4 regions of the Rahnella sp. AN3-3W3 genome follow, and region 3 is predicted to be linked to each of the others. Evidence: predicted binding sites of a transcription regulator. Region 3 holds the regulator's gene; each other region holds the start of a gene.
The links. Region 3 encodes sigma-54, which starts transcription at its own class of promoters, with help from an activator protein. Its sites were predicted from a motif close to GTTGGCACANNTTTCGCTNT; they were not measured.
Positions count from the first base shown of each region.

Region 1 (5,110 bases), on a different contig from region 3:
ATCTTCTGGCCATTGGCGGCGGCAGCTGGATGGTGGTCAACGGGCATCTGACACTCGGTGAACTGACCAGTTTTGTGATGTATCTGGGGCTGATGATCTGGCCGATGCTGGCGCTGGCGTGGATGTTCAATATCGTAGAGCGTGGCAGTGCCGCCTACAGCCGTATCCGCAGCCTGTTACAGGAAGCGCCAGCGGTGGCCGATGGCGCAACGCCTTTACCGGCGGGTCGCGCAGTACTTGAAGCGCAGATCAACAATTTCCATTATCCCGAACACCAACACGCTGCCTTAACGTCTGTGGCGTTTTCCCTGAAACCGGGGCAAATGCTCGGTTTATGTGGCCCGACGGGTTCTGGAAAAAGTACCTTGCTGGCACTGCTTCAGCGCCAGTTCGATGTGACTGAAGGCGATGTGCGTTACCACGGTCTATCACTCAAAGAGATCCGGCTTGATGACTGGCGCGCGCGGCTTGCGGTAGTCAGCCAGACGCCTTTCCTGTTTTCAGATACCGTCGCGCAGAACATTGCCCTCGGCCGGCCGGATGCCACGCAGCAAGACATTGAGGAAGCGGCACGGCTTGCCAGCGTTCACGATGACATTTTGCGTCTGCCTCAGGGGTATGAAACAGAAGTCGGTGAACGTGGTGTTATGCTTTCGGGCGGCCAGAAACAACGTATTTCGATTGCCAGAGCGCTGTTGCTGAAAGCTGAAATCCTGATCCTGGATGATGCCCTGTCAGCCGTTGATGGCCGCACGGAGCATCAGATCCTGCAAAATCTGCGTCAGTGGGGCAGTGACAGAACGGTGATTATCAGTGCTCACCGGCTTTCTGCGCTGACCGAAGCCAGTGAGATTCTGGTGTTCAGTCACGGAAGCATTTCACAGCGCGGCGATCATGACGAACTGGCTGCGAAGCCGGGCTGGTATCGCGATATGTTCCGCTATCAGCAGCTTGAAGCTGCGCTGGATGATGTGCCGGAAAAGGAGGCGGAACAACATGGCTGAACAAAAAGTGAGTAAAATCCAGAAGCTCTGGCCTACGCTTAAACGTCTTCTGGGATATGGCAAACCATACAGTAAGCCTCTGTCTTATGCGGTGCTGATGCTGTGGATTGCCGCCGCAGCGGAAGTCACCGGCCCGATCCTGATCAGTTTCTTTATTGATCACTATGTGGCGAAAGGTGAAATGCCCTGGGGGAAAGTCAGTTTGCTGGCGCTGAGTTTCATCTTCCTGCAATTTCTGGCAGCAAGCTTGCACTATTTTCAGGCACTTCTGTTTAACCGTGCTGCGGTTGGCGTGGTTCAGCGTCTGCGCACCGACGTCATGGATGCGGCATTGCGTCAGCCTTTGAGCGCCTTTGATACCCAGCCGGTCGGGCAACTGATTTCGCGTGTGACCAATGATACTGAAGTGATCCGTGACCTTTATGTCACTGTTGTATCGACGGTTTTGCGCAGCATTGCGCTGATTGGCGCAATGCTGGTGGCGATGTTCACCCTTGACTGGCGACTTGCCTCGGTGGCTATCTGCATCTTCCCGGCTGTGTTTGTGGTGATGGGGCTTTACCAGATTTACAGTACGCCTGTCGTTCGTAAAGTGCGTGCTTATCTGGCGGACATAAATGATGGCTTCAACGAAGTCATTAATGGCATGAACGTCATACAGCAATTCCGTCAGCAAAAACGGTTTGGTGAACGACTGTCCCGCGCCAGTCAGTCACATTATATGGCCCGCATGCAGACGCTCAGGCTGGAAGGATTTTTGCTGCGACCATTACTCAGCTTATTTTCATCCCTGATTTTATGCGGCTTGTTAATCTTGTTCGGTTTCAGTGCCGAAGGCTCGATTGGCGTGGGGGTTTTGTATGCTTTCATTAACTACCTCGGGCGTCTAAACGAACCTCTGATTGAGCTGACGTCGCAGCAATCCATTCTCCAGCAGGCTGTAGTCGCAGGTGAACGTATCTTTGATTTGATGGACCGGACTCAGCAGCAGTACGGACCGGACGATAAGTTGCTGACCAGCGGCGAGATTGATATTCGCGACGTCAGTTTTGCCTACCGCCCGGACAAATGGGTGCTGGAGAATATTACCCTGCATGTCCCTTCACGTGGATTTGTGGCGCTGGTCGGGCACACAGGCAGTGGCAAAAGTACGCTGGCGAATCTTCTGATGGGCTATTATCCGCTGAATAAAGGTGAGATCCGCGTCGACGGGCGTAACCTTGCTGATCTCTCGCATTCCAGTCTGCGAAAGGGAATTGCTATGGTTCAGCAGGATCCGGTGGTGCTGGCGGAATCGGTATTCTCTAACGTGACTTTAGGTCGCGATATTGATGAAGCTCAGGTCTGGCACGCACTGGATATTGTGCAGCTTTCTCCGCTGGTACGGGGAATGCCTGAAGGATTGAATACGCGTCTGGGCGAACAGGGTAATAATCTCTCTGTCGGACAGAAGCAATTGCTGGCGATGGCGCGCGTTTTGGTGCAGGCACCAGAAATTCTGATCCTTGACGAGGCAACGGCCAATATCGACTCAGGAACCGAGCAGGCAATTCAGCGTGCTTTACGTGCCATTCGTCAGCAAACAACTCTGGTTGTAATTGCACACCGGCTGTCGACGATTGTGGATGCAGATAATATTTTGGTATTGCACCGCGGGCAAGCCGTTGAGCAGGGCAACCACTTACAGCTGCTGGCAGAAAAAGGCCGGTATTATCAGATGTATCAGTTGCAACTTGCCGGGCAAGAACTGGCGTCAGCTGAGCCGGGAATTCCTTCCACAGAAAACGCATAAACTGTCAGCTGGCGTAACGCGTTCGTTACGCCAGCATTCTCTCCTCAACGTCTTATCCTCCCGCCATTCCATCCCGCGCACCGTATTCATGCAGGCAAAATACCTGCGGTTTACACATTGCACTATAAAGCAGCGATGAGCACTTAAATGGTGCGTACTCAGCAGTGTGCTGTGTGGCGAAACAACTGTGCGCCCGGTCACGATTATTCTGAAAATGCCGGTTTGCGCGGGAATTGCAGGAATCTTTCATCAGTTTCAACTCTGGCACACCCTTTGCTTTATCCCTTGCGTATCGGGCGCGAATCCTCTCGCGGTAAGCCCTTAATTCGAGGAGTGGCACAATGAAGCTGGTTACTGTGGTGATCAAACCTTTTAAGCTGGAAGATGTGCGTGAAGCGCTGTCTGCTGTTGGAATTCAGGGGCTGACCGTAACGGAAGTTAAAGGTTTTGGCCGTCAGAAAGGTCATGCCGAACTTTACCGTGGCGCGGAATACAGTGTGAACTTCCTTCCAAAAGTAAAAATCGACATTGCTATCGCTGACGATCAGCTCGATGAAGTGATCGACGTGATCAGCAAAGCGGCCTACACCGGCAAGATCGGTGATGGCAAAATTTTCGTTGCTGAATTGCAACGTGTTATCCGTATTCGTACTGGTGAAACCGACGAAGCAGCACTGTAATTTCCGGTTTTTATCTCTCATGCCAGTCGGTTTGAGATAAATCAGATTAGAAAAAACAGTTTTGAGAAACAGGGGTGGGTTAATAATGAAAAAACTTTTATCCATGATGGGGCTGGGCGCTGTGGCATTATTGCCTTCGCTTGCCATGGCCGCGGCACCAGCCGCCGCCAACGGCGCTGATAACGCCTTTATGATGATTTGTACTGCGCTGGTATTGTTTATGACCGTACCTGGCGTAGCGTTGTTCTACGGCGGTTTACTGCGTTCCAAAAACGTTTTATCCATGCTGACTCAGGTTATTGTGACCTTCGCATTGGTCTGCGTCTTGTGGATCCTTTACGGTTACAGTCTGGCATTCAGCGAAGGTAACGCCTTCTTCGGTGGTTTCGGCAACGTAATGATGAAAGGCATTGGCCTGGATTCTGTTACCGGCACCTTCTCTCAGATGATCCATGTGGCATTCCAGTGTTCATTCGCCTGTATCACCGTGGCACTGATCGTCGGTGGTATCGCTGAACGTGTGCGTTTCTCTGCGGTGCTGATTTTCACCGTGATCTGGCTGACCTTCTCCTACATTCCAATGGCACACATGGTATGGGCGGGCGGTTTCCTGGCTGCTGATGGCGCGCTGGACTTCGCCGGCGGTACTGTTGTTCACATCAACGCCGCTATCGCGGGTCTGGTCGGTGCTTATCTGCTGGGCAAACGTGCCGGTTTCGGTAAAGAAGCGTTCAAACCTCACAATCTGCCAATGGTGTTCACTGGCGCTGCAATCCTGTATGTCGGCTGGTTCGGCTTTAACGCCGGCTCTGCAAGTGCAGCAAGTTCCATTGCCGCGCTGGCGTTCCTGAATACCGTGATTGCAACGGCTGGCGCAATCCTGTCCTGGACTCTGGTTGAGTGGATGGTTCGCGGCAAGCCTTCTCTGCTGGGCGCAAGCTCCGGCGCTATCGCAGGTCTGGTTGCCATCACTCCGGCGTGTGGTACGGTCGGCGTGGGCGGTGCGTTGATCATCGGTCTGGTCGGCGGTGTGACTGGCCTGTGGGGTGTCGTTACCCTGAAGAAATGGCTGCGCGTTGATGATACCTGTGACGTGTTCGGTGTTCACGGCGTCTGCGGTATCGTAGGTTGCCTGCTGACCGGCGTATTCACTTCCAGCTCTCTGGGCGGCGTGGGTTACGCAGAAGGCGTGACCATGGGCCATCAGGTTTGGGTTCAGTTCTTCAGCGTTTGCGTCACACTGGTGTGGTCTGGTGTTGTGGCCTTCATCGGTTACAAAGTGGCTGACATGATTGTAGGCCTGCGTGTTCCTGAAGAGCAGGAACGTGAAGGTCTGGATGTGAACAGCCACGGCGAAAACGCCTATAACCAGTAATGGCTCAGTAACAGGATTTCAGAGAAAGTAGTGCGCTAACTCTCTCATTAAGCAGTACAAAACAACAAAATAATGATGATATGCAAAAGGGGCGATAACGATATCGCCCCTTTTTAATGCACAGTTTTTGCCAACCGTGATCGGATAATGTTTATTCAGGCGTCCGCTGGCGGATCACGCCTTCCTGTACCGTAGAGGCAACCAGCACGCCATCACGGGTATAAAATTGTCCGCGTACAAAACCACGAGCGCCCGACGC
Region 1 is NZ_JYDG01000013.1:68,103-73,212, forward strand. Features, by position in the region: gene UC15_RS05605 (SmdA family multidrug ABC transporter permease/ATP-binding protein) at 1-1,004, shown strand, start outside; gene UC15_RS05610 (SmdB family multidrug efflux ABC transporter permease/ATP-binding protein) at 997-2,796, shown strand; gene glnK (P-II family nitrogen regulator) at 3,138-3,476, shown strand; gene amtB (ammonium transporter AmtB) at 3,562-4,851, shown strand; gene tesB (acyl-CoA thioesterase II) at 5,003-5,110, opposite strand, start outside.
Region 1: glnK (P-II family nitrogen regulator) is a predicted target of sigma-54. The motif match lies at 3,057-3,076, and genes of this name have one in related genera.

Region 2 (5,110 bases), on a different contig from region 3:
AAGTTGATCATGCCGATGATGCCGTAAACCATGGTGTAGCCGATGGCGATGAGACCGTAGACAGCACCGAGCGTAATGCCATTAAACAGTTGTTGCAGGAAGAATGAATCCATAAATACGCAGTCTCTTTTTGTGACCGCGCCTGGCTAAGGGCGCGGTCTGACACAGATTAGAACTGGCAAATCAAAATGCTTTATTCCTTAACTTCCTGATATTTGCCTTTGTCATCCCACTTATAAACCACGTAATCGGAGACTTTCAGGTCGCCTTTGCTGTCCCAGGCTTTTTTGCCCATGACGGTATCGACACTGTTGGCTTTAAGCCAGGCGCTGGCTTTGGCGGAATCGCTGCCGCCGGTGGCTTTGAAGGCGGCGGCAATGGCCTGTACAGAGGCGTAGGAATAGAGGGTGTAACCTTCCGGCTCGAATTTATTAGCGCGGAATTTATCGATGACGGCTTTGCCGTCCGGGATCAGACGCGGGTCTTTGCCGAAGGTCATCAGAATGCCATTGGTGTATTGCGGACCACCGGCAGCGGTGACCATTTCTTCGTTGACGATACAGTCACCGGAGAAGAACGTCGCCTGAACGCCCTGCTCACGCATCTGGCGAACTAGCGGACCGGCTTCCGGATGGCAGCCGCCAAAGAACACCACATCTGGTTTCTGCGCACTGATTTTGGTAACCAGCGCATTAAAGTCTTTTTCACCACGCGACAGTCCTTCATACATCACTTCTTTCACGTCGCGTTTGTTAAGCGCTGCTTTGGTGGCATCCGCCAGCCCCTGTCCGTAGGTATCTTTGTCGTGAATGATGACCACTTTTTTGGCTTTCAGCTTGTCGATGATGTAATCGCTGGCCACCAGCCCCTGCTGATCATCGCGCCCACACATACGGAACATATCGCTCATGCCGCGTTCAGTGATCTGCGGGTTAGTTGAGCCCGGCGTGATGGCGATAATCCCGGCGTCGTTATACACCTCAGACGCAGGCATGGTAGAGGATGAACAGAAATGTCCGACCACTGCCTGCACTTTATCCTGATCTACCAGCCGGTTAGCCACCGCGACCGCTTGTTTGGGCTCGCAGGCATCATCGCCCTGAACCAGTTTGATTTTCTCGCCGTTGATCCCGCCTGCGGCATTAATGTCTTCGGCGGCCTGAGTCGCCCCATGCCAGTACTGATCACCATAAGTGGCATTCGGACCGGTGAACGGACCGGCAACCCCAATCACAATATCCGCACGCGCGGAGAAGGCCGTGACCAGACAACCAGCCAGTAAAAGAGAGAGAGGACTTTTCATAAATTTCATCGACATCATCATGATCCTTAGGACTGAGTTTATGCAAACGGGTTATGGGCAACGCATGCAGCAAAAACACCAACGCAAAGTCGTAATCTGAAAATCTGAAATTTAAAGCACAAGCCAATGGAGGGGAGAACCCGTTTGTCCACCGCTGGCGGACAACATCAAAGGTAAGAAACTTAAGCAAAATATCTGCCAGTGTTACCCGAGGTCTGTGAATGTTACGGTTATGTGAGTATAGATAGCGCCTGTCAGGCGTTGCGGGGAACTCGCAGAAACAACGACGGGATCACATCGCACCGCACTGGTGCTGAAAAGAATAGGAAAATAACGATACCGGAACGCCCTGCACCAAAATGTAACGTTAAGTGCCCCACGGCTAATCCGTTGATATATTTTTTCTTTGCTTCTTTCGGCGGGTTGTTTTGTAATGCGGGCAGATGATTGCAACAGGAAGCTACTGAACAATGAAGAAATTATCCTGCCTGACGGCAATTGTGCTGGCCATGGGATTATCGGGCTGTGCCAGTGATTATGTGATCAACACCAAAGCCGGCGATCAGCTTTTCGCCCACGGCGAACCTGAGCGCGACCGCGATACCGGTATGACCAGCTACACCGACATGAACGGCGATTATCACCTGATGAACACCAATGATATTGCGGGCATTGTGAAGAAGTAGGCGTGACGGACAGCAATTGCATTTATCTGAAAGCCCGACCGATGAATTACACGGCGGGCTGAATAAAACAGTCATGCTATCCGGTGCCGGAACGGCACGTAATATCACGACTGTTTTGAGGATAAAATTACTCAGTAATAAAACGCGAAACAGACGAAGCCAGATTTTGTGCCTGATCCCGCAGCGCATTAGCAGCAGCAGAAGACTCTTCAACCAGGGCCGCGTTTTGTTGAGTCACGCTGTCCATTTCCACTATGGCTTGCCCTACCTGAGATATTCCCCTGTTCTGTTCATCCGATGCCTGAGTAATTTCATTAAGTATTTCGGTAACGTTAGCCACTTTAGTCACAATGTCATGCATGGTGGTTCCCGCCTGTTCTACCAGCTCTGACCCTGCATTAATTCGCTCTACCGATTCACCAATTAAACCTTCTATCTCTTTTGCAGCCTGAGCGCTGCGCTGCGCCAGACTTCTCACTTCACTTGCCACCACAGCAAATCCCCGCCCCTGTTCTCCTGCACGCGCCGCTTCAACGGCCGCATTGAGAGCCAGAATATTGGTCTGAAAAGCGATGCTGTTAATTACCGTTGTAATGTCAGCAATTTTTGCTGAGCTCGCCGTGATTTCATTCATCGTTTTCACCACATGAGAGACCAGTTGCCCGCCTTTGTTCGCCGTTTCCGAAGTACTGCCCGCCAGTTGGCTGGTGTGATGAATATTGTCTACGTTCTGTTTAACCGTCGCCGTTAACTGCTCCATGCTGGCCGCCGTTTCTTCAAGCGCAGCCGCCTGTTCTTCAGTACGTGCGGATAAATCATTATTTCCTGCCGCAATTTCTGCGGAGGCATGGCTCACCTGCGTCACGCCGGCACGAATATCACCGATGATACGGCGAAGATCGGTGTTCATCTCATCTACAGCTTGCATCAGTTCGCCCAGTTCATCACGACGCGTGGTATTGAGATGAGCTCTTAAATCACCGCGCGCTATCTGTCGCGCAACCTCAAGCGTGTCAGCCAGAGGCTTCACAATCTGGCGGGAGATGATCAGCGCTATGCCAATACTTAACAAGACGGCGGCCCCCAAAAGTGAAGCCATCCATATCACTGCCTTTCTGATATCGTCATGAGCCGCACTCAGTTCCGATTCAAAGATATTGTCACTCAGGGTCGTCAGCTTGCCGCCTGCTTTTGCAAGCAGCTGAGTCGCTTCCTGCTCATCAATATAGGAACGCAGGTAATCACTGGCACTCTCCTTTTTAGCCGAGACCGAGCGTTCAACGTCTTCAAGTGCGCTGACATCCGCCGGATTTAGCTGGGATTTGACGGCGTTCATTTGCTGAATCGATTCAACCATAAAGCCTGTTAAAGCGTTAAGTGACTCATCAGTATTCTCAAACTGGAGAAGTTTCACACGCGTCGCCACACCGTCGATGTGACGGACGATATCAGCTAATGCTGTTGCAGTGACAGCGCGTGTCGGATCTTGTGCATAGGACTGCGCCAAGCTTTTGATTGTAGATTCTTCACGGGTCAGCACAAAACGACTCACAACAAGATCACGTTGCTGTGTCTCGCGGACAGTTTGAGCACGTTTATCGCGATACGTCTTCATGACTTCTGACATTTCATTAAGCATCTCCAGGTGCTTTGTATCCCATTGAAGCGACCTGAGACTTTCAATTTTCTTATCAACCTGCTGCAAGTTCATCTCATTCATCGCGATGTATTTTTCATCATGCGTTTTCACGTATTCCAGTCTTTCAGCTTTTGCCATAGCAAACTGGTCAGTTATTACTTTTAGCTGGCTTATTTTATCTGCCCGGATGGAAATATCATTCAGATTTTTAATACCACATAAAGCAACCGCAATACTTAGCAATAAGATAAGTCCGAAACCAAATGCTAATTTTTTCCCGACTTTTAGATTTTCAAAATATTTCATAAACATTTTTATGGCTCTCCATTATTTTTATAAAAACAGTTGTATGTGAAGCACATGGAGTATCGGCAGGATATAAAAATTAATTAATGAAAAACTCATTTTCTTAAGTTACATAAGTCGGTAATTTAACAGCAATAAAACCTTATTCTTTGTATGAAAACTTATTTGCTTAAACCTTGCGTATTAATGGTGAAGTCATTCACTTTAAGAAAGTATTATTTTAATGTGCTGCTGTTATTAAATAATGAAGATGTGGTCTGCGCATATACCGCGTAACGTCAGGTTCAGCGGCGTGGGCATAAAAAAACCGGGCGAAGGCCCGGTTTCTTATGCTTTGAACACCGTTCTCAAACCCAAAATCATTTGAGTCGCAGCAAGGTGCTTTGAAGGATGAGGGGGATTACAGCCCGTTTTCAGCAATATCCATGGCGAAATAGGTCAGGATAATATCTGCACCCGCACGTTTGATCGCGCCCAGGCTTTCACGCACCACGGCGCGCTCATCAATGGCACCGGCTTGTGCCGCGAACTTGATCATCGCGTATTCGCCGCTGACCTGATACGCCGCCAGTGGCAGACGGGAGGCTTCACGGATATCGCGGATCACATCCAGATACGCGCCAGCGGGTTTCACCATCAGCGCATCGGCGCCTTCGTGCTCATCCATCAGTGATTCGCGCACGGCTTCGCGGCGGTTCATCGGGTTCATCTGATATTGCTTGCGGTTGCCTTTCAGCACGCTGCCGCCCGCTTCACGGAATGGCCCGTACATGGATGACGCAAACTTAGTGGAGTAGGCCATGATCGAGGTATCGATGAAACCGGCCTCATCCAGCGCGCTGCGAATGGCCTGTACCTGACCGTCCTGTGCAGCGGATGGCGCAATGAAATCTGCACCTGCTGCGGCAGCAACTACGGCCTGTTTGCCGAGGTTAATCAGCGTCGCGTCGTTATCTACGCCATGGTCGTGCAGCACGCCGCAATGGCCATGCGAGGTGTATTCGCAGAAACAGGTGTCGGACATGACGATCATTTCAGGCACGGTGTCTTTACAGATACGTGCCATACGTGCGACCAGACCGTTTTCGTTCCAGGTGTCACTGCCGGTAGCATCCATATGATGCGAAATACCAAAAGTCATGACCGAGCGAATACCGGCGCGGGCATAACGTTCGA
Region 2 is NZ_JYDG01000093.1:25,132-30,241, forward strand. Features, by position in the region: gene UC15_RS20965 (branched-chain amino acid ABC transporter permease LivH) at 1-113, opposite strand, end outside; gene UC15_RS20970 (branched-chain amino acid ABC transporter substrate-binding protein) at 194-1,318, opposite strand; gene UC15_RS20975 (YgdI/YgdR family lipoprotein) at 1,774-1,989, shown strand; gene UC15_RS20980 (methyl-accepting chemotaxis protein) at 2,117-3,940, opposite strand; gene hemB (porphobilinogen synthase) at 4,335-5,110, opposite strand, start outside.
Region 2: UC15_RS20970 (branched-chain amino acid ABC transporter substrate-binding protein) is a predicted target of sigma-54. The motif match lies at 1,487-1,506, and genes of this name have one in related genera.

Region 3 (5,110 bases):
CGACCAAAAAGAGTAACTGATTTTTATGGCTAAATTAATCGCAGAGAATCTGGCAAAAGCCTACAAAGGCCGCAAGGTCGTTGAAGATGTCAGCCTGATGGTCAACTCCGGCGAAATCGTCGGGTTATTAGGGCCAAACGGTGCCGGTAAAACCACGACCTTCTACATGGTCGTTGGCATCGTGCAGCGTGATGCAGGCCGTATTATCGTCGATGACGAAGACATCAGCTTGTTGCCATTGCATACCCGCGCCCGTCGCGGTATTGGCTATCTTCCTCAGGAAGCGTCCATTTTCCGCCGCCTCAGCGTGTTTGATAACCTGATGGCCGTGTTGCAGATCCGCGACGATCTGAACAAAGAACAGCGTAACGATCGCGCCAATGAACTGATGGAAGAGTTCCATATTTCTCATTTGCGCGATAACCTCGGTCAGTCACTGTCCGGTGGTGAACGCCGTCGTGTTGAAATCGCCCGCGCGCTGGCGGCGAACCCTAAATTCATTCTGCTGGATGAACCGTTCGCCGGTGTTGACCCGATTTCAGTTATCGACATCAAAAAAATCATTGAGCATTTGCGTGACAGTGGCCTCGGCGTACTGATCACCGACCATAACGTTCGCGAAACGCTCGACGTGTGTGAACGCGCTTACATCGTCAGTCAGGGCAAGTTAATCGCCCACGGCACGCCAGCCGATATTCTTGCTGATGAACAAGTTAAACGCGTTTATCTTGGTGAAGAATTCCGTCTGTGATCTGTGCCGCCGGAACCGTGCCTGTTTCGCCTTAAAATGAAACAGGCCGTCTCTGACAGAAGTGTTGCCGTTTTCACTCATCAACGGAAATAAAGCCAAGATATGAAGCAAGGTTTGCAACTCAGATTCAGCCAACAACTGGCAATGACTCCACAGTTACAACAGGCCATCCGCCTGTTGCAATTGTCCACGCTTGAGCTCCAACAGGAGATCCAACTCGCGCTGGAGAGCAACCCTCTGCTGGAACAAACCGACCTTCATGAAGAAATCGACTCGGTAGAAGCCACCGACAGCGAAGGGTTAGATACCCGCGAAGCACTCGAGCAAAAAGACATGCCCGAAGAGCTGCCGCTGGATGCGACCTGGGATGAAATCTATACCGCGGGCACGCCTTCCGGCACCGGTAATGATTACAGCGACGACGAGCTGCCGATTTATCAGGGTGAAACCACCCAGACCCTTCAGGATTACCTGATGTGGCAGGTCGAGCTGACGCCGTTCTCAGATACTGATGCGGCGATTGCGACGTCCATTGTCGATGCGGTCGATGACACCGGTTACCTCACCGTTTCTCTTGACGACATTCTGGAAAGCATCGGGGATGAAAACGTCACGATGGACGAAGTGGAAGCCGTGCTCAAACGCGTACAGCGTTTTGACCCGGTCGGCGTGGCCGCGCGCGACCTGCGCGACTGCCTGCTGATCCAGCTTTCCCAGTATGTGACCGACACGCCTTTCATCACCGAAGCCCGTCTTATCATCAGCGAACATCTGGATTTGCTGGCGAACCATGATTTCCGCGCACTTATGCGATCAACCCGGTTAAAAGAAGATACACTGAAAGGAGCGATGCTCCTGATCCAGTCTCTTGATCCGCGTCCGGGCCAGTCGATCAATACCGGCGAATCCGAATACGTGATCCCGGATGTGCTGGTGCGCAAAGTGTCAGGAGTCTGGACGGTTGAACTCAATTCGGACAGCATTCCGCGTCTGAAGATTAACCAGCAGTACGCCGCGATGGGGAATTCCGCACGCAGCGACAGCGACGGGCAGTTTATCCGCAGCAACCTGCAGGAAGCCAAATGGTTAATCAAAAGCCTGGAAAGCCGTAACGACACGCTGTTGAAAGTCACGCGCTGTATCGTTGAGCAGCAGCAGGCGTTCTTTGAACTGGGTGAAGAATTTATGAAACCTATGGTGCTGGCTGATATCGCCAGCGCCGTAGAAATGCACGAATCGACGATTTCACGCGTCACGACGCAGAAGTTTCTGCACAGCCCGCGTGGCATTTTCGAACTGAAGTATTTCTTTTCCAGCCATGTCAGTACAGACAGCGGCGGCGAGGCATCGTCAACCGCCATCCGGGCGCTGGTGAAGAAATTAATCGCAGCGGAGAATCCTGTAAAACCGCTCAGTGACAGTAAGTTAGCGACCCTGCTTTCCGATCAGGGAATTATGGTTGCACGACGAACCGTCGCCAAATACCGAGAGTCTTTGTCCATCCCGCCCTCAAACCAACGTAAACAGTTAGTTTGACCTCAACAGAGAAGGAAGACATTATGCAGCTCAACATTACCGGACATCACATTGAGATCACGGATCCCCTGAGAGAGTTCATCACGTCGAAGCTGGCCAAGCTTGAGCAGTATTTCGACAGGATTAATCAGGTGTATGTGGTGTTGAGCGTGGAAAAGGTGCAAAAAGTTGCCGAAGCGACTTTGCATGTGAATGGAGGCGAGTTACATGCCACCTCGGAACATCAGGATATGTACGCAGCGATTGACGGACTGGTTGATAAACTGGCCCGCCAGCTGAATAAACATAAAGACAAACTGAAACAGCACTGACATTCATGTAGCCAACCCTGTGCTACAAACCTTCGGGCATCGGCTTGTGACCTTCGGGAAACGAGCCGATATAGCTTTAAGGGTGAAACAGCGCAAAAGTGAAAGATGACATGATCAACGATATAGCAATGCAATTAACGTCGGTGCTTAATGCCGAATGCACCAAAAGCGGCGTTCATTGCGCCAGCAAAAAACGCGCACTGGAAATCATCAGCGAACTGGCAGCCAGACAACTTAATTTGTCGCCACAGGTGATTTTCGACGCTATTTTGACCCGTGAACGTATGGGCAGCACCGGGATCGGTGCCGGGATCGCCATCCCGCACGGTAAGCTGGAAGAAGATACGTTACGTGCCGTCGGCGTGTTCATTCAGCTGGAACAACCGATCGCTTTTGATGCCATCGATAATCAGCCGGTAGACTTACTTTTTGCCTTGCTGGTACCGGCAGATCAATGTAAAACCCATTTACATACATTATCTTTGGTGGCTAAGAAATTAGCTGATAAAACAGTGTGTCGCCGCCTTCGTGGTGCGCAGAGCGATGAAGAACTGTTCCAGATAATGACTGAAAACGATTAAATTGCTGATTCCCGGTACGGTGCCGGGAAAATGAATTCTGAACACTGAATGCCAGGGGAGTGACACCATGGTGCTGATGATTGTCAGCGGCCGTTCCGGTTCCGGGAAATCGGTTGCCCTACGGGCATTGGAAGACATGGGTTTTTACTGTGTGGATAACCTGCCGGTGGTGTTATTGCCGCAGCTTGCCCAGACCCTCGTTGAACGTAATACGTCAGCGGCCGTCAGCATTGACGTGCGTAACATGCCGGAAACCCCGGAAGTTTATGAGTACGCGATGTCACAACTGCCGGAGAGCTTCTCACCGCAGCTGTTGTTCCTTGACGCCGACCGCAACACGCTGATCCGCCGCTACAGCGACACCCGTCGTCTGCACCCGCTTTCCAGCAAAAATCTCTCCCTCGAAAGTGCCATTGATGAAGAAGCCGATCTGCTCGAGCCTCTGCGTTCGTCTGCTGATCTCATCATCGACACGTCCGAAATGTCCGTTCACGAACTGGCAGAAATGCTGCGTACCCGCCTGCTGGGTAAACGCGAACGTGAACTGACGATGGTCTTCGAATCCTTTGGTTTCAAACACGGCATTCCGATTGATGCTGATTACGTATTCGATGTACGCTTCCTGCCGAACCCGCACTGGGATCCGAAACTACGTCCGATGACCGGCCTAGACAAACCGGTGGCGGCGTTCCTCGACCGTCATACCGAAGTGCACAACTTTATCTACCAGACCCGCAGCTACCTTGAACAATGGCTGCCGATGCTGGAAACCAACAACCGCAGCTATCTGACCGTCGCCATTGGTTGTACCGGCGGTAAGCACCGTTCGGTGTATATCGCAGAGCAACTGGCCGACTATTTCCGTTCCCGCGGGAAGAACGTGCAATCCCGCCATCGCACGCTGGAAAAACGTAAATCATGACGGTAAAACAAACGGTAGAAATCAAAAACCGGTTAGGGATGCATGCCCGTCCGGCGATGAAGTTATTTGAACTGGTGCAGAGCTTTGAATCAGAAGTGATGCTGCGCAACGGCACAGGCATTGAAGCGGAAGCCAGCAGCGTGATCGCGCTGCTGATGCTCGATTCCCCGAAAGGTCAGAAAATCGAAATCGAAGCCACCGGGCCAGATGAAGAACAGGCTCTCAGCGCCGTCGTAAATCTGATTAATTCAGGTTTTGACGAAGACTAATAATTGAAGCACTATTTGAGCCGTATTAAATGCGGCTTAAACAGTCGATTGCAATGGCCTTGAAGCTTTCAAAATTCTCACTGCTCAGCAAACGGCTCATTGAGCGTTCCCGCACAAACGTCACGAACAAATCGTAAATCGCCATCGCTTCTTCGTAATCCGCCTTGCTGATCGCCAGCAGAAAAATCACGTGCGCGGTTTCCCCTTCTCCCCAGGCAATGCCCTGCGGCGAAAGCAACGTAATCACCACGGTTTTCTTCGCCAGCAGTCCCAGCGAGTGCGGCAGCGCAATCCCTTCGCCCAGCATGGTCGAGACAATCTCTTCACGCTCGACCACCGACGGGTAAAACGCCTGATCGACATATCCTTCTTCTTCCAGCTGTGAACACACATGGCGGAACAACTCGCCCTGCGTCATCGGTTCGTTGACGATCATGAAGTGCTTTTCGTCGAAGAATTTTTCCAGCATATAAGGCCGTGTGCGGTCGACCAGCACCAGCTTGCCGAGCTGTTCCATCTGGTATTCGGTCGGAAACGGCGACAACACCACCACCGGCTTATTCTTCTCGGTAATGCGGGCGTTGGAAATAATAAAATCTTCGTCGATATGCTCCAGCTGCTCGTAATCACGCAGCGAAACCACCTGTTTCATCACCAGTTGCGGATACTTACGGTTAATCTGCGCCTGGATCATGCGGATGGTTGAATTGCCGGTGTCGCACACCAGCATCACCTGCGGA
Region 3 is NZ_JYDG01000029.1:9,094-14,203, reverse strand. Features, by position in the region: gene lptA (lipopolysaccharide ABC transporter substrate-binding protein LptA) at 1-20, shown strand, start outside; gene lptB (LPS export ABC transporter ATP-binding protein) at 26-751, shown strand; gene rpoN (RNA polymerase factor sigma-54) at 854-2,287, shown strand; gene hpf (ribosome hibernation promoting factor) at 2,311-2,598, shown strand; gene ptsN (PTS IIA-like nitrogen regulatory protein PtsN) at 2,697-3,179, shown strand; gene rapZ (RNase adapter RapZ) at 3,247-4,101, shown strand; gene npr (PTS phosphocarrier protein NPr) at 4,098-4,370, shown strand; gene UC15_RS10345 (transcription antiterminator) at 4,396-5,110, opposite strand, start outside.

Region 4 (5,110 bases), on a different contig from region 3:
AAAAGACACCTGCGATACCACGGAAGATCCGAGCATCACGATAATGCACTGGCTGACCAGAGACGGATAAATACGTTTCAGCGACGGCGGCAGCACAATGCGCAGGAACGTCTGACTGCGCGTTAGTCCCAGCACGCGTCCGGCTTCCCACTGGCCTTTAGGCGTCACCTGAATACCGGCGCGGATAATCTCGGTGCTGTACGCGCCGAGGTTAATCAGCATCGCCAGCAGCGCCGCTTCACCGGCGGTCATTTTCAGGCCAATGGCTGGCAGACCAAATACAATGAAAAACAGCTGCACCACAAACGGCGTATTACGGATGGCTTCGACATAAATGCCCCAGACTGTCCGCAGAATTTTATGGTTGCCGCAGCGGATGGCCGCGCCGCAAATTCCTATCGCGACACCGCCAACCGTTGCCAGTACCGTCAGCTCAATAGTGGTCCATAATCCGGCCAGCAGTTCCGGCATATAAGGCCACAGCGCGCTAAAGTTAAGCTGATAGGTCATGAAAAATCTCCGTCAAAACCCTGATCACGCGCCGATTGATGCCGGCAGCGGTGCCTTCATCCATTTTTCAGACAGCGTATTCAGCGTCTTGTCTTTGATGCCTTCGGCGATCAGTTCATTCACTTTGTCTTTCAGTGCCGGTTCGTCTTTACGCAGACCGACATAGCACGGCGAATCTTTCAGCATCACTTTGGAAACCGGCGCTTTGGCCGGGTTCATACGGGCTACTGCCGCCACTACCAGGTTACCGGTGGCGATGTATTCCACCTGACCGGACAGGTAGGCCGACAGCGTGGTGTTGTTGTCTTCGTAACGCTGAATTTTGGCATCCTTCGGTGCCACATCGGTCAGCGCCAGATCTTCCACCGCGCCACGGGTCACGCCGATGGTTTTGCCGGACAGTTCTTTCAGATCCGACAGTTTGTCACCCTGCGCACCAAACACGCCGAGGAAGAACGGCGCGTAAGCGTTGCTGAAGTCGATGACTTTTTCGCGCTCGGCGTTTTTGCCGAGGCTGGAAATCACCAGATCGACTTTATCCGTTTGCAGATAAGGCACCCGGTTGGCGCTGGTGACCGGCACCAGTTGCAACTTAAGTTTCATCTTATCGGCCAGATAATGCGCCATGTCGATGTCGTAACCTTCCGGCTGCAAATCCTTGCTCACCGAACCAAACGGCGGGAAATCCTGCGGAACAGCCACGCGCAGCACGCCACGCTTCTGAATATCCTGCAACTGATCGGCCATAACATTCGATGCCTGAAGCACCAACATTGCCGCACCTGCCCATGCCAACAACCGTTTGTTCATGTTCATAGATTATCTCCGGTGAAAAGTTTTTGGAACGATAGATTCTTATATTTAAAACTTTGCAACGAATGTGCCAAAAATGACCCGGCAGAAAAAATGTGCGCAAAGTCACGACATGACAAGGAATTAGCCATTCAGAGTAGAAGGGAGAAGGGATTTTTTTGCCCTGAATCAGGGCAAAAAGTGAGAAAGGTTGAAAACTCTGATGCACCGTAATTGTGCGAAAGCACCAGAAAAGCGCTCAGTTTGTCCCTGAATCGGGAATCAGCGCTGCTCCAGCTCATCCAGATCGTTATACAAATCGCTTATCTGATGAATGCGCTGACGGCCTGACGCGAGCATGTCGTGCAACAACGCATTGCTAAGTAAATTCGCCAGGCTCATGGCAGATGAATAACTGTCGAACGCCGACACGCTGTCGAGCGGCGCGGCCAGATGCCAGGTGGCGAGCGGAATAAGTGTCTGCGCCTGCGGCTCGCAAATCAGTAAAACCGGCACATCAAGTGACTGTAATTGCGTGAGAATCGCCTTCGCCATGCGGGGACGGCGACGGAAAGCAACGAAAATCACCACGTCCTGCGCGGTGAGATCCACCAGTTCTTCCGCCAGCGTCTGCCCCGGCTGCGGCATCATCATCACGCCAGCACGCACCTGAATCAGTTGCTGACGCAGGTGCAGCGCCACCGGATAACTGTTACGAAAACCGAGCAGACGTACCTGCCGCGCCTGACTAAGGGCGGTGATCAGCGCGCCAAACTGTGCGCCATCAATCTGATTAATCCACTGCGTCAGGTTAGCCATTTCCTGTTTATAGTGCCGTGATAACAAGGTGTTACCTTGCACCGCGTCACGGCTGTCGGTCAGCGGCATGCCACTCTGGCGCAGGGTGCGCATTTCATCGCGCATATCGCGATAACTCGGGTAACCAAGACGTTTAAACAGGCGGCTGACCGTGGCTTTCGACACGCCGCTGAGCCGCGCCAGCTCTGCGCTGTTGTAGCTCATCAGGTCATCAATGCTGGCAAAAATAAAGTCGGCCACCCGCTGTTCCTGCGGCGTGAGTTCTGCGTAATGGTCACGCAGACGTTCATCAATCTGTTTCATCTCCGTCCCTTTTGTAACCAATGTTTCAGTAAATCAGCGGAACATACCATGCACTATGCTTGCCAATGCAAGCTAAATTATGAGTGAAAGTCTGAGGGTTTTGCCGATGTGGAACACCTCTTGCTTAACTTAATCCCTGCACGCCCTCATCCCTGCATGCGCGGGCAACATAAAAAAAGCGTTTCAAAAAAGGACATCGCATGATTAACAGTAACAGCGCACCGCTGGGCATGGCGGTTACACCTCATCATCTGGCGAGCCAGAGTGCGCTTGCGGTATTGCGTGAAGGCGGCAATGCCATCGAGGCAATGGTGGCGGCCGCCGCCACCATTGCCGTGGTCTATCCGCACATGAACGGACTGGGCGGCGACGGTTTCTGGCTGATTGTGCCCCCGCAGGGCAATCCGGTGGCGATCGACGCCAGCGGTGCCGCCGGTTCGCTGGCCTCTCTCGATTTTTACGCCGGTGAAACGCACATTCCGCATCGTGGTCCGAAAGCGGCGCTGACGGTCGCAGGCACCGTCGGCGGCTGGCAGGAAGCGTTGAATGTATCGGCTGAATTCGGCGGTGAGCAAAAACCGCTTTCGCGCCTGCTGCGCGATGCCATCCGTTACGCTGCGGACGGCATTCCGGTGACCGCTTCGCAGGAAGCCGCCACCCGCGCCAAGCAACATGAACTGAAAGATTTCCGCACCTTCGCCGATGTTTTTCTGCCTAACGGCGACGTGCCGCGCGCCGGGAACCGTTTCACCCAGCCGCAGCTGGCGCAGACGTTATCGATGTTGTGCGAAGACGGGCTGAACAGTTTCTATCGCGGTGAGCTGGCCGACAATATGGCCGCCGACATGGAAAAGCTCGGTATGCCGGTCACCCGCGCCGATCTTGCTGCTTACAAGCCGCAGCGCCGTGTGCCGCTGCGCCTCAAACACAGTAAAGGCGAAATCTACAACCTGACGCCACCGACGCAGGGGCTGGTTTCGCTGGCGATCCTCGGCCTGACTGACCGCCTGCCGCTGGAAACCATGGATGAAAGCGCGACGATCCACAGCATTGTCGAAGCCACCAAACTGGCGTTCGGCCTGCGCGACCGCTTTATCACCGATCCGCGCATGATGACGCAGGACGCGCAGAGTCTGCTGGATCCGCAGTATCTCGATGCCCTCGCCACCCGCATTAAAGCGCACAGCGCCGCCGACTGGGGCAAAGGTAAAGGTCCGGGCGATACCGTCTGGATGGGCGTGATGGACAGCAGCGGGCTGGCGGTGTCATTTATCCAGAGTATTTATCACGAGTTCGGCAGTGGTGTAGTGCTGCCGGGCAGCGGCGTGTTGTGGCAAAACCGCGGCGCATCTTTCAGCCTCGACGCCAGCCATTTACTGGCGCTGGCACCGGGCAAGCAACCGTTTCATACCCTCAACCCCGCCGCCGCACGTTTATACGACGGGCGCACCATGGTTTACGGTTCGATGGGCGGCGACGGTCAGCCGCAAACCCAGGCCGCGGTGTTTATCCGCCATGTGGTGCAGGGGCAATCGTTGCAGCAGGCGATCAGCGGTCCGCGCTGGCTGCTGGGGCGGACGTGGGGAGAAAGTTCGGATTCACTTAAACTGGAAGGCCGTTTCGCCTATCCGACGCAGGCCGGACTGAGACAGCGCGGTCACGACGTCGAACTGTTACCGGATTTCAGCGAAGCCGTCGGCCATGCCGGTGCGATTGTCCGCCATACCAACGGCATGTTTGAAGGTGCCTCCGACCCGCGCAGCAACGGCAGCGCCGCCGGATTTTGATCAGAGTTCGCTCATGAAAATTGATAAGGAAGCAGCATGAAAAATACCCCCGCAGCGACCGACTGGGCCGCTTATATCCGCCAGATGGAAAGCGTGCTGGCGCTGGAACTCGACGACACCCGTCGTCAGGAATTGCTGGTGCAGTTCAGCCGTATCGCGCAAATGGCACAACCGCTGATGGATTTACCGCTCGATTCGCGACTGGAAATTGCCGGGGTGTACAGAGCATGAAGAGTGTATCGCGCATGAAATCGTTTGATAGGTTTACTGTCAGTCAGTTACATCAGGCGATGGCGCAGGGCGAAATCTCAGCGACAGAAATTGCGACGTCCACGCTGGACGCCATTGAACAGGCTAATCCGGTCATCAACGCGTATACGCATATCACCCGCGAACGCATGTTAAGTGAAGCAGCAAAAGTGGATAAAACCCGCGCAAGCGGTGCCGCACTTCCGCCTCTGGCAGGCATCCCTTATGCGGTGAAAAACTTGCTGGATGTGGCCGGTGAAGTAACGCTGGCAGGCGCAAGCCTCAACAGCAGCAACGCTGCCGCACGCCACGATGCGTGGACAGTTTCACGCCTCGCAGCACAAGGCGCGATGCTTTCCGGCATGCTGAATATGGATGCTTACGCGTACGGTTTCACCACTGAAAACAGCCATTACGGTGCCACCCGTAATCCGCGGGATCTGGCGCGTGTCGCCGGAGGATCTTCCGGCGGTTCCGCCGCCGCCGTGGCTGCTGGTCTGGTGCATTTCACACTCGGCAGCGACACCAACGGCTCGATCCGCGTGCCGGCCTCATTGAGCGGTATTCTCGGCCTGAAGCCGACCTTCGGACGAATTTCACGTCGCGGCAGCCAGCCGTTTGTCGCCAGCCTCGATCACATCGGTCCGATG
Region 4 is NZ_JYDG01000090.1:23,859-28,968, forward strand. Features, by position in the region: gene UC15_RS20630 (amino acid ABC transporter permease) at 1-510, opposite strand, end outside; gene UC15_RS20635 (transporter substrate-binding domain-containing protein) at 535-1,326, opposite strand; gene UC15_RS20640 (MurR/RpiR family transcriptional regulator) at 1,585-2,424, opposite strand; gene UC15_RS20645 (gamma-glutamyltransferase family protein) at 2,625-4,211, shown strand; gene hpxX (oxalurate catabolism protein HpxX) at 4,248-4,442, shown strand; gene UC15_RS20655 (AtzE family amidohydrolase) at 4,457-5,110, shown strand, end outside.
Region 4: UC15_RS20645 (gamma-glutamyltransferase family protein) is a predicted target of sigma-54. The motif match lies at 2,532-2,551, and genes of this name have one in related genera.